3 regions of the Halobacillus litoralis genome follow, and region 3 is predicted to be linked to each of the others. Evidence: predicted binding sites of a transcription regulator. Region 3 holds the regulator's gene; each other region holds the start of a gene.
What was found. Region 3 encodes LexA, which represses DNA repair genes until DNA is damaged. Its sites were predicted from a motif close to CGAACATATGTTCG; they were not measured.
Positions count from the first base shown of each region.

Region 1: LC065_RS12240 (Y-family DNA polymerase) is a predicted target of LexA. The motif match lies at 1,374-1,387, and genes of this name have one in related genera.
Region 2: LC065_RS06830 (YolD-like family protein) is a predicted target of LexA. The motif match lies at 1,587-1,600, and genes of this name have one in related genera.

Region 1 covers NZ_CP129016.1:2,421,883-2,425,168, reverse strand. Annotated here, with positions in the region: gene LC065_RS12240 (Y-family DNA polymerase) at 60-1,334, opposite strand; gene LC065_RS12235 (SDR family NAD(P)-dependent oxidoreductase) at 1,527-2,321, opposite strand; gene LC065_RS12230 (MBL fold metallo-hydrolase) at 2,326-3,286, opposite strand, start outside.
Region 2 covers NZ_CP129016.1:1,336,032-1,339,317, forward strand. Annotated here, with positions in the region: gene LC065_RS06815 (ABC transporter permease) at 1-315, shown strand, start outside; gene LC065_RS06820 (YwhD family protein) at 607-1,149, shown strand; gene LC065_RS06825 (hypothetical protein) at 1,251-1,478, shown strand; gene LC065_RS06830 (YolD-like family protein) at 1,616-1,960, shown strand; gene LC065_RS06835 (transglycosylase domain-containing protein) at 2,238-3,286, opposite strand, start outside.
Region 3 covers NZ_CP129016.1:2,946,599-2,949,884, reverse strand. Annotated here, with positions in the region: gene glnA (type I glutamate--ammonia ligase) at 1-779, shown strand, start outside; gene LC065_RS15115 (hypothetical protein) at 897-1,121, shown strand; gene lexA (transcriptional repressor LexA) at 1,170-1,793, opposite strand; gene LC065_RS15105 (YneB family resolvase-like protein) at 2,095-2,754, shown strand; gene LC065_RS15100 (DUF896 domain-containing protein) at 2,839-3,072, shown strand; gene tkt (transketolase) at 3,253-3,286, shown strand, end outside.

The DNA.
Region 1 (3,286 bases), 520 kb from region 3:
TCATCCCTCCTGTTTCTTCTATTGTAAGAAAACAGAGCTTCGGAGGCAACGGTTCTGCTTTATTCTGCGTAGTGTCCGCCGACAAGGCGACTGCGGTGGCGTGCGGTCCCTGCATTTGTCCATGAAACCGCGCGGAGAAGCATATCCTGTCCGTAACGCTCGCGAATTTCATCCATCACATAACCGAGGTCCCTTTTTTTATCGCGCCCGTCATCAAACAAGTCGAGTTGAACATTCGCATCTTCCGTAATGTTTCCGAGGGTAACGGAAATGCGGCGGACGACTCCGCCGTTATAAAAGCGGTGGAACAGGGTGAGGCAGGCGTGATAGATGTCCATGGTAATGCTCGTCGGATGCTCAATGGATACCGACCGGTGAAAGCCACCCGCACCTTCACTTTTGCTATAACCGATCCCAAGGGAAATCGTTCTCCCTGCGTGGCCTTTTTTCCGGGCACGACGGGCGACTTCCTCACACATTTCGAGAATGACGTACTTCACCTCTTCCGGATCTTGGTAATCACGAAGGAGAATCTGACTTTTTCCATAGCTTACCTGACCGTGAATGATGGGAGCACCGGGATCGGACAAGTCGATGCCATTCGCGTGGTAGTAAAGCTGGTTTCCCATCACACCGAACGTTTTCTCGAGGCGATCGAGTGGGAATTTTGCCAGTTGACCAACAGACCAGATGCCCATACGATTCAGACGGTGCTCAAGTCGTGGTCCAATCCCCCACATTTCTGACAGAGGAGCGACCGACCACAACTTCTCTTGAAAGTCATCATACGTCCAGCGAGCGATGCCTTTCTTTTTTGCTTCAAGATCAAGACAGAGTTTGGAAAGCAGCATGTTCGGACCAATGCCGATTGCAGCATCCAAATGGAACGTTTCTTTTAATTCATCCACGATCATTTGAGCCGTCTCCTCCGGGACGCCGAATTTTCCTTTGTTGTCCCCTACTTCTAAAAAGCTTTCGTCGACGCTGTACGTATGGATCTTTTCTTTTGGAACGAATTTATGAAAAAGGTTCGTCACTTGAGTGGACACTTCTAAGTACTTCCTCATTTGTGCGGAGACGATGACGATTTCCGGCGCGGAAGGAATTTCGAACAGACGGCTTCCTGTACGGATGCCGTATTTCTTTTTCATCGCCGGAGTCGCAGCCAGTACGACACTACCTTTCCGGTTCGTATCCGCCACGACAGCAAGCGGAACCGTGAGCGGATCGAGTCCCCGGTCAATGGCCGCGCAGCTTGCATAGAAACTCTTCATATCCACACACAAAATTCCCCTGTCCGGGTACCTTCCATAATCAATGCTCGGATGTCCCATGCCGCCTCCACCTCCTTTACCTAGTATATCCTCATTATGCGAATATATGTTCGCATTTGCAAGTACCAATTCCTTCTACCCTTTCCTGTTTGACCAGGTCCTTACAAATATTGGTGTACCAGGTCATACATATTTTTCCACTGGATCCCATACAAAAACCTCTTCCTTATGAGGAAAGAGGTTTGTTTTGAATCATTTTTTGTTGAATTGTTTTTGCATGAGTTTTTCCATTGCGACTGGTGCGAGAGAGTAGACTTTGCTTCCGGAATCCATCCAGGAAGGCATATTGATCTCCCGCTGTTTCGTAAATAAATGGTCGACGACAGTCCTTGCTACGTGGTTCGGGTCAAGCATGATCTTATCGACAGACTTCTCATACTTCCCGCTCGGGTCCGCCTGTTGAAAGAAATTCGTTCTCACAGGTCCGAGGTTGACGGAAGTGACATAGATGCCTAAAGGCTCTACTTCCATCCTTAACGCATTTGTGAACCCTATGACCGCGTGCTTAGTCGCTGCATAAACCGCTGATTTCGGTGTGGCGATTTTGCCTGCCTGCGACGCTATATTGATGATGTGTCCTTCTCCATGCTGCACCAAATGAGGCAACAGCTGATGTGTGGCACGAAACAACGACTTCACGTTAACAGAAAGCATACGCTCGATATCCTGCCAATTCGATTCGGCCACTGGATCAAACACGGCGATCCCTGCATTGTTAATCAGCCCATCAATGGATCCATGTTCATAACAAATCCGATCAATCGTATCTTTCCACTCGGCATCATTGGATAAATCTGCAGGGTACCAGGGACTATTAACACCAAAGGCTTCTTCAATCTTCTCTGCGATAATTTCTAATTTGTGTGCGGTCCGTGCAACAAGGATCGGAGTCCCGCCTTGCTGTGCAACGTGAATCGCGAGAAATTCGCCAATTCCACTCGAGGCCCCAGTAATCAGCACTTTTTTTCCTTTTACTCGTTCATTCATTCGATCACCTATTTGCTTGATAGAATTTTTCTCCGTCTACGTAAGAAACCTTAAGTTTCTCCACGCTTTCTAAGTAGTCCAGTTGTCCGATTGTTTCTGACATCGTCAAACCGAATTGATTTTCGATGTGTTTCGGAAAGAGACGCTTGCATACGTCATATGCACGTAATGGCCCCTCGCTAAACATCCGAAGCACCTTTTCCGCCCTCTGTTCCTGCTTCTTCAATCGTTCTAGAATCAGGTCGTGCGCTTGATCGAAAATTTTCCCGTGCCCTGGATAGACCATACCAATCTCCCACTGTAACAACTTTTCCATAGAATCGCGATAATCAAGCAATGGCCTTGGCCGTGCCTCTCCTTTATTGTGAGGTGGCTCAAGTAAAGGGTTTGAAGAAATATGGGAAAGTAGATGATCTCCACCAATCAAAGCCCCGTCGCCTTCTCTATAAAAGGACAAATGGCTTTGGGCATGGCCGGGAGTTTCAATCGTGACCCATTCTTCATGACCTGGTAACCGATCGCCTTCGGTCAACTCATGCGTGAGCTTTCCTTCTGACGTCCATTTCAATGTCTTCCTCAATCCCTTTAACAATGGGAAAAAGCGCTCAGGAACTCCAGATTCCTTGTACATGCCTTTGAAAAATTCCTCATAATGAGAAAAGTATGCTTCTTCCCGCTCAAGCCAAGGCTTCAATATGGGGTGGCCGGCGATGGTTCTCACGTTTGGCAGTCGTTCGATAAGCCCCATATGATCGGGATGGTGATGAGTCAAAATCACCTGTTCGATATCTTCCGGTTCGTATCCCGCTTCCTTTAACTGTTCGACCAAGACTTTCCAGCACTCTTCTGTCTTCACACCTGCATCGATAAGGGAGAGCCGGTCACCTTTTACTAGATAAACATGAACATCCCCCACCGCATACGGGGTCGGCAATGTGAACTGTATAATAGTATCCTTCAATGTT
Region 2 (3,286 bases), 1.6 Mb from region 3:
TGGTCCGGGATGATCGGAGCAGCCAAAGATTCGTTGATGACAGGGCGCTGGTGGCTCATCATCCCTACGCTCCTATGTTTCATGGCAATGATTGTAGCCATGCAGTTGATTGTACAGGGAATCAAGGAAGTGCAGCAGCGTCGTGTCGGCGTACCTGTAGAGCAGAATACATGGTTCAAGAAAATTTTCCGTAGAAAAGAAACACGTGGTGGAAAAGCTGATTATCTCAAGGAAGCGGATTTTGAGTTTGTGTCTGAACAGAAGAGAGCTGATGAATCTCGGGATGACCATGGATATAGGAGAAAGTCGATATGAATCATATTCCTGTCTTTGAAATGGAAAAGATAAGGTTGCGAGGGCTGAAAATGACGGATCACGAAAGCTCTTGAATAAATTTAGCTTCCGCGAAGAGGGGGTATTAAGGGAAACAGATTTTGATGGAGAGAGATTTCAGGATACGGTGGTGTTTTCCATGCTGAAAAAGGAATACGAGCGCATTAAACAAACGTTTGACCAATAATTCATGAAGCGTCTGTTCTAACAAGAACTGTTTTGTATGTTAAAATGGGACAAAATAAGAGGACGATTGAAGAGGAGGATCGCTTTATGAAAGAGTTTGATCAATTTAAAAACAATGGTGAAAACAGCGATAAAAAAAAGAACCAATTCACAATTATTAAAGATGATTCAACGGATGGACATGGAGGATATGGTGTCGGTTCCATCAGTTTGGAGAATATGACCCCGGTTATTGTGGACCCTAATGAAGACGAAGCCTATGTTGATATGGGAGCTCTTCATGCGCGTAGTAAAGTAGAAAAACGCATCAAATTCATTACCGATCGTGAAGTCGTTAAAAACGGACTGAAATATTGGATCGCTTGGGTGACGGTCGATCATCAGGAAGGAAAACCGTGTTACCACGGTGTAGCGGCCAGTGAGATTGTCGTAGACAGGTCTATCAAGCGCGGATACAAATTGATGCCTGAACACGTGAATCATATGGATAAATCCTTGAAAGGGCGCTTTGTGGTCGATCATCTTGATGAGAAGTCGAAGAAGCTGCTCGGCGGTTATTTGCGTGACTTTAAACCAGAATTATGGGAGAACACGGCGCAGGAACTCAAAGATTCTCTAGGTGTACAATAAATCATAACTGTAAGGTCATAGCATCGATACGTAGAGAGGGGAATCTGTAGGATTTCCCTCTTTCTCATTAGATCTTATGGTGAAAGAAAGGAGTGGATTTTTTGAAAAGGATTTTAGAAGATGATGTTGTGTTTCACTTTGTGATTGCTCTTGTGGGATTGATCTCGGGAATCCTTCACTTCCTGTTTAAATGGTCTTTTTATGCAGATCATGAGTATTTAACATCAGGGTTATGGTTTATTTCAGGTGCTTTCGTGATCTATGTGAGTTGCATATTCGTGTTCGGGTATCAGAAAAAGGCGAACGCAGGAAACAAAGAGATGGATTAGGACGAGTAATTTCCTTTTCCAATTTTAAAAAAGAGACACATGGGACATAGGACTGTGTGGCTAAGTATGAAAATTCCAGTTTACGATTCCTTCTTTTATGGTAGAATAAGAACAAACGTTCGTGTTGGAGGGAGCCAATGATGGATAACCGGAATCGTGATCGCGGGACGATCAAGTGGACATCGCTCATGCTGCCGGAGCATGTAGAGATGGTAAAAAAACTTTGGAAAGAAGATCAGCGTGTAGAAAAAGGCATCATGGATGAACAGAAAGCTGTCGAAATTGACTTTCTTTTGCAGCGGGCACTAACGGACAATCTTACTGTCCAGGTTAGAGTGCACAATGGTTTCGAGTATGAAGATATAAGGATGAAGGTGACCAATGTAAACCGTAACAACCACGCAGTAGTAGGGGTTGATGGCCAGACGAAAGAGAAGGTCCGCATCTCTCTAGATGATATCGCTGACCTCGCTATTTTGTAAGGTGTTCACGATTTGTTCACAAAATGTTCATGAAAAAAGTGTAAGAATTCAGACGCCCAATCTTGACGAATCAGCGATAAGGGTAATATATTAAGTAACACATGGGTTATACATGTTTACTAGGACAGAGAAAGCGACCGGTTCCCCGGTCGTTTTCTCTGTCTTTTTTTATTTTGTGATGAACGTGGAGTCATTGTTTTTTAAAGAAAAAAAGCGAAAGGTCATCCGTTGGGAGGATGACCTTTCGCGCCAAAGGAGTCAAAGCGAACCAGAACGCTTAAAAGAACCAGTCCACCACATCTTTAAACCATGGATCATCTTTGAATTCATCATCCACATCTTTACTTTCGTCTCCGCCACATACTTCCTTAGGAATATCGGACTCTTCCATGTACACTAACCGTTCCTGCGGACAGTTGGGGCCAGCGACATAGCCGGTTTCAGGATCGATGTAGACTCCTTTCACCCCTGGTGGTGGAATGAAGGCTGCTGTAGGCTCATTCTCATGTATTTTCTCCATCGTATCCGCCCAGATGGCTTTGGCATATCGATGGTCGTTGAAGTCTTCGAGCGGCTTACTGCCTTCATCATAACCGACCCATACACCGGAGACGTATTGAGGGCTGAAGCCGATCATCCAGCTGTCGTTGTCGGTGGTTCCAGATTTCCCTCCATACATGCGTGTCAGCTTCCCTTTGATTGGAGTGCCTGTGACAGATGCATAATCGGCATCTAAGACAGGATCGAACATTCCTGTCATCATGTGGGTGACAGTGAACGCCCGTACTCGATCGACAGCATCGTCTTTATTGTAAGTTGGTTTGTATTCATAAAGAACATTCCCGTGCCGGTCCGTAATTTTAGCGATCGTATGACCTTCAATGGATTCCGTTCCTTTCACCATTTTTCCATAGGCACTGACCATATCAAAAAGGGAGATGGAGGAGTATCCTAAGGCAAGCGCAGGGTGTGGCTTGAATGTTCCCTCAACACCGAATGTCTTCATCGTTTTTCCTAGTTTTTCTGGTCCGATATCCATGTGGGTTTTCACGGCATAAATATTATCGGAAACGGCAAGCGCTTGAGCCATGGAAATTGGTTCTTCTGCATATTGGTCGTTGAAGTTGGATGGAATATAAGGGTCGGTTTTACCTTCTACTTCAATCTCAACAGGCTGCGTCTCTTTCATCGTGACAGGGGAGTACCCTTCCGCGAGCGCTGCATAATAGAGAAAAGGTTTGATAGTCGAACCGACGGACCGTTTCGCCTGAGTGGCTCTGTTGAACGGACTCTCTCCATAATCTTTACCACCGACAAGGGCCGTGA
Region 3 (3,286 bases):
CTCACCATGAAGTAGCTCCAGGCCAGCACGAAATTGACTTCAAATATGCGGATGCAATCAAGCATTGTGATGATATCCAAACATTCAAACTCGTCGTTAAAACCATTGCACGTCAACATGGTTTGCATGCAACATTCATGCCTAAACCATTGTTCGGTGTAAACGGATCTGGTATGCACGCGAACATGTCTCTTTTCAATGAAAAGGGCAATGCGTTCTTTGATGAGAAAGGGAAGGAACAATTGTCTGAGGTGGCTTATCAGTTCACAGCAGGCATTATCAAGCATGCAACGAACTTCACAGCCGTGACGAACCCTACCGTCAATTCCTACAAACGTCTTGTGCCAGGGTATGAAGCACCGTGTTATGTAGCATGGTCCGGTCAAAACCGTAGTCCGCTCGTACGTGTTCCTACATCCCGTGGATTGAGCACAAGAATCGAAGTACGCAGTGTGGATCCATCAGCGAACCCATACATGGCGATGGCTGTACTTCTTGCTGCTGGACTTGATGGTGTGGAAAATAAACTGGAAGCACCTGCTCCTGTCGATCGAAACATTTACGTGATGGATAAGAAAGAGCGGGAAGCTCACGGGGTGAAAGACCTGCCTGCTACATTGTATGATGCACTGGAAGAGCTGCATCAGGATCCGATTATGGTAGAAGCCCTAGGGGAACACCTATTTGAACACTTCATTGAAGCGAAAGAAATCGAATGGGATATGTTCCGCACCCAGGTTCATCCGTGGGAACGCGAACAATATTTGCAGACGTATTAAAGTATAAAACCCTTGAAGCTTTTAGCTTCAAGGGTTTTTTATGTATTTCTATACTTTCGATGGGGAGTTACATGTAACAAAAATAAGAACAAACGCTCCAGTTATAGAGGGTTACCAATGGAAGCGTACTTCCAGCTTATGAAACTGGAGAAGATTAAGTTGGCGTGGATCTATATCAATCGCGAAGGCGTCATATCACAAAGAGTGGTGAGAGTGGTCGACATTCAGGATGAACAGATCATTGCTTACTTCTATGAGCGAAAACAGGTGGGAACGATTATAAAAGATCATATATTGTCTGTACTTCCTTTAACATCTATCCGTAAAAGTTATGGAGTATGACATAAGTAAAGAAAGAGGCGAGGTTTAACTAAACCTCGCCTCTTTCTTTTAGTGTACGGTCCTGTAAAGACCTACGACTTTCCCAAGAATGGATACATCCTGTAATAGAATGGGTTCCATCGTTGCGTTCTCAGGCTGCAAGCGAACATGATTTCTTTCTTTGAAGAACCGCTTCACAGTGGCTTCTTCGTCTTCCGTCATTGCAACAACGATGTCGCCGTTCTGAGCGGTCTGTTGTTGTCTGACGATGACCATATCCCCGTCAAGAATTCCTGCCTCGATCATACTTTCACCTTGTACAATTAGTACGAAGGTGTTGTCATCCGACCCTGCAAGTGAATCGGGTAGAGGGACATATTCTTCAATGTTTTCAACAGCTGTAATCGGTGACCCCGCCGTGACTTTACCGATTACTGGAGCGTAAGAAGCTTCACTTCTCGGGATGCTGTGATCTTCTTCTAATTCAATTACTTCAATGGCACGAGGTTTGGTCGGATCGCGTCTAATATATCCTTTTTTCTCCAATCTGGACAAGTGACCATGCACAGTCGAACTTGAAGCAAGACCAACGGATTGACCGATCTCCCTTACGGATGGTGGATATCCTTTTGCTAGAACCTGTTCTTTAATAAAATCTAGTATTTCCTGCTGCCGCTTTGAAAGTTTACTCATAGATTAGCACCTCGTACATAGGATTATAGTAACCACATTGTACCACTTATATTTCAAAAATACAAACACGCGTTCGAAAAAAACCATTGACAAGAACCTGTGTTCGTATATAATGAGAATTAACAAACGCGAACACAGGTTCTTAAGAACGTTCGTTCTAGGAAAGCGGAGGGGTTATCAATGTTTAATAAATTATCTAAGCTGGATTACACCTACATCATTCTTTTTATTGTTAGTTTTATCATTCTCTATTATTCTATGGTCACAGCTGTTTAATAGAGAAAGAGAGAGGAACATCCAAGTGAGAGTAATTTTATATTGCAGGGTAAGTACGGAAAAAGAAGCTCAAGTGACTTCTTTAAAGCGGCAGAAAGCTGAGTTGACATCCATGGCGGATCATCACGGCTTCGAAGTTGTGGAGTGCATTGAAGAACAAGCGAGTGGTTACGATATTGAACGTGAAGGGATTTTCCGCATGCTGGAATGCTTTTCTTCAGGGCGTGCGGAAGCCTTATTAATCCAAGATGAAACACGATTAGGCCGAGGAAATACGAAGATCGCTTTGTTTCATCAATTGAACCGTTTGAAGGTCAAGGTGTACTCCCTTTCCAACCATGGAGAATTACAGTTATCGGAATCAGATTCGATGGTATTACAGATTGTTGGCATCGTAGAAGAATACCAAAGGAAAATACATAATATGAAAATACGGCGGGGGATGAGAAAAGCGGTAGAGGGCGGCTATGATCCATCCGCCAACTTATCCAACCGTGATCAGGCACCCGGTCGTGAGAGAATCGACTTTCCTATTGAAGAGGTTGTTCGATTAAGGAAAAATGACTTGACATTCAAAGATATCGCAGCGACTTTGAGAGGGTTGGGATATGATGTATCAAAAGCTACGGTGCATCGCAGATACAAAGAGTACCTATCGCTTGAAAAAGAGGAAGAATCACGGTAATATAGGATGTGTGGACAAGGATCTTTGGATTTCTTGTCTTTTTCATGTTTTACGATCCAGACTATGATTAAAGGAGAAGGATCTATGTTATCAAAAGAAAAAATTAATCGTATAAATGAGCTAGCTAATAAATCTAAGCAGGAAGAGCTTTCGAAGGAAGAGAAAGCGGAACAACAGAAGCTGCGCCATGAATATTTGAAAAATGCGCGCGCATCCTTCAAGAATCAGCTGAAAGGTGTGACCGTCATTGATCCGAAAGGGAATGACGTAACTCCAGAGAAGCTTCGTCAAATGCAAAAGAACGAAAAAAAGAATTAAGGCCAAATCGTCCGTATTCGATAATTTTCGAATGCGGATTTTTTCTTGTTTAATTCCCTGAATAAGGGGGAAATTAGGTTTGAGGCTGTGCGAAATTTTGCACAAAGCTTGTTTCGAAATGAATTTCATTATAGGATAATACATGGTACATATACCTGAAACGAAAGGGGAATGTTGAACATGGCAAACAGCCTTGAACAAACATCAATCAATA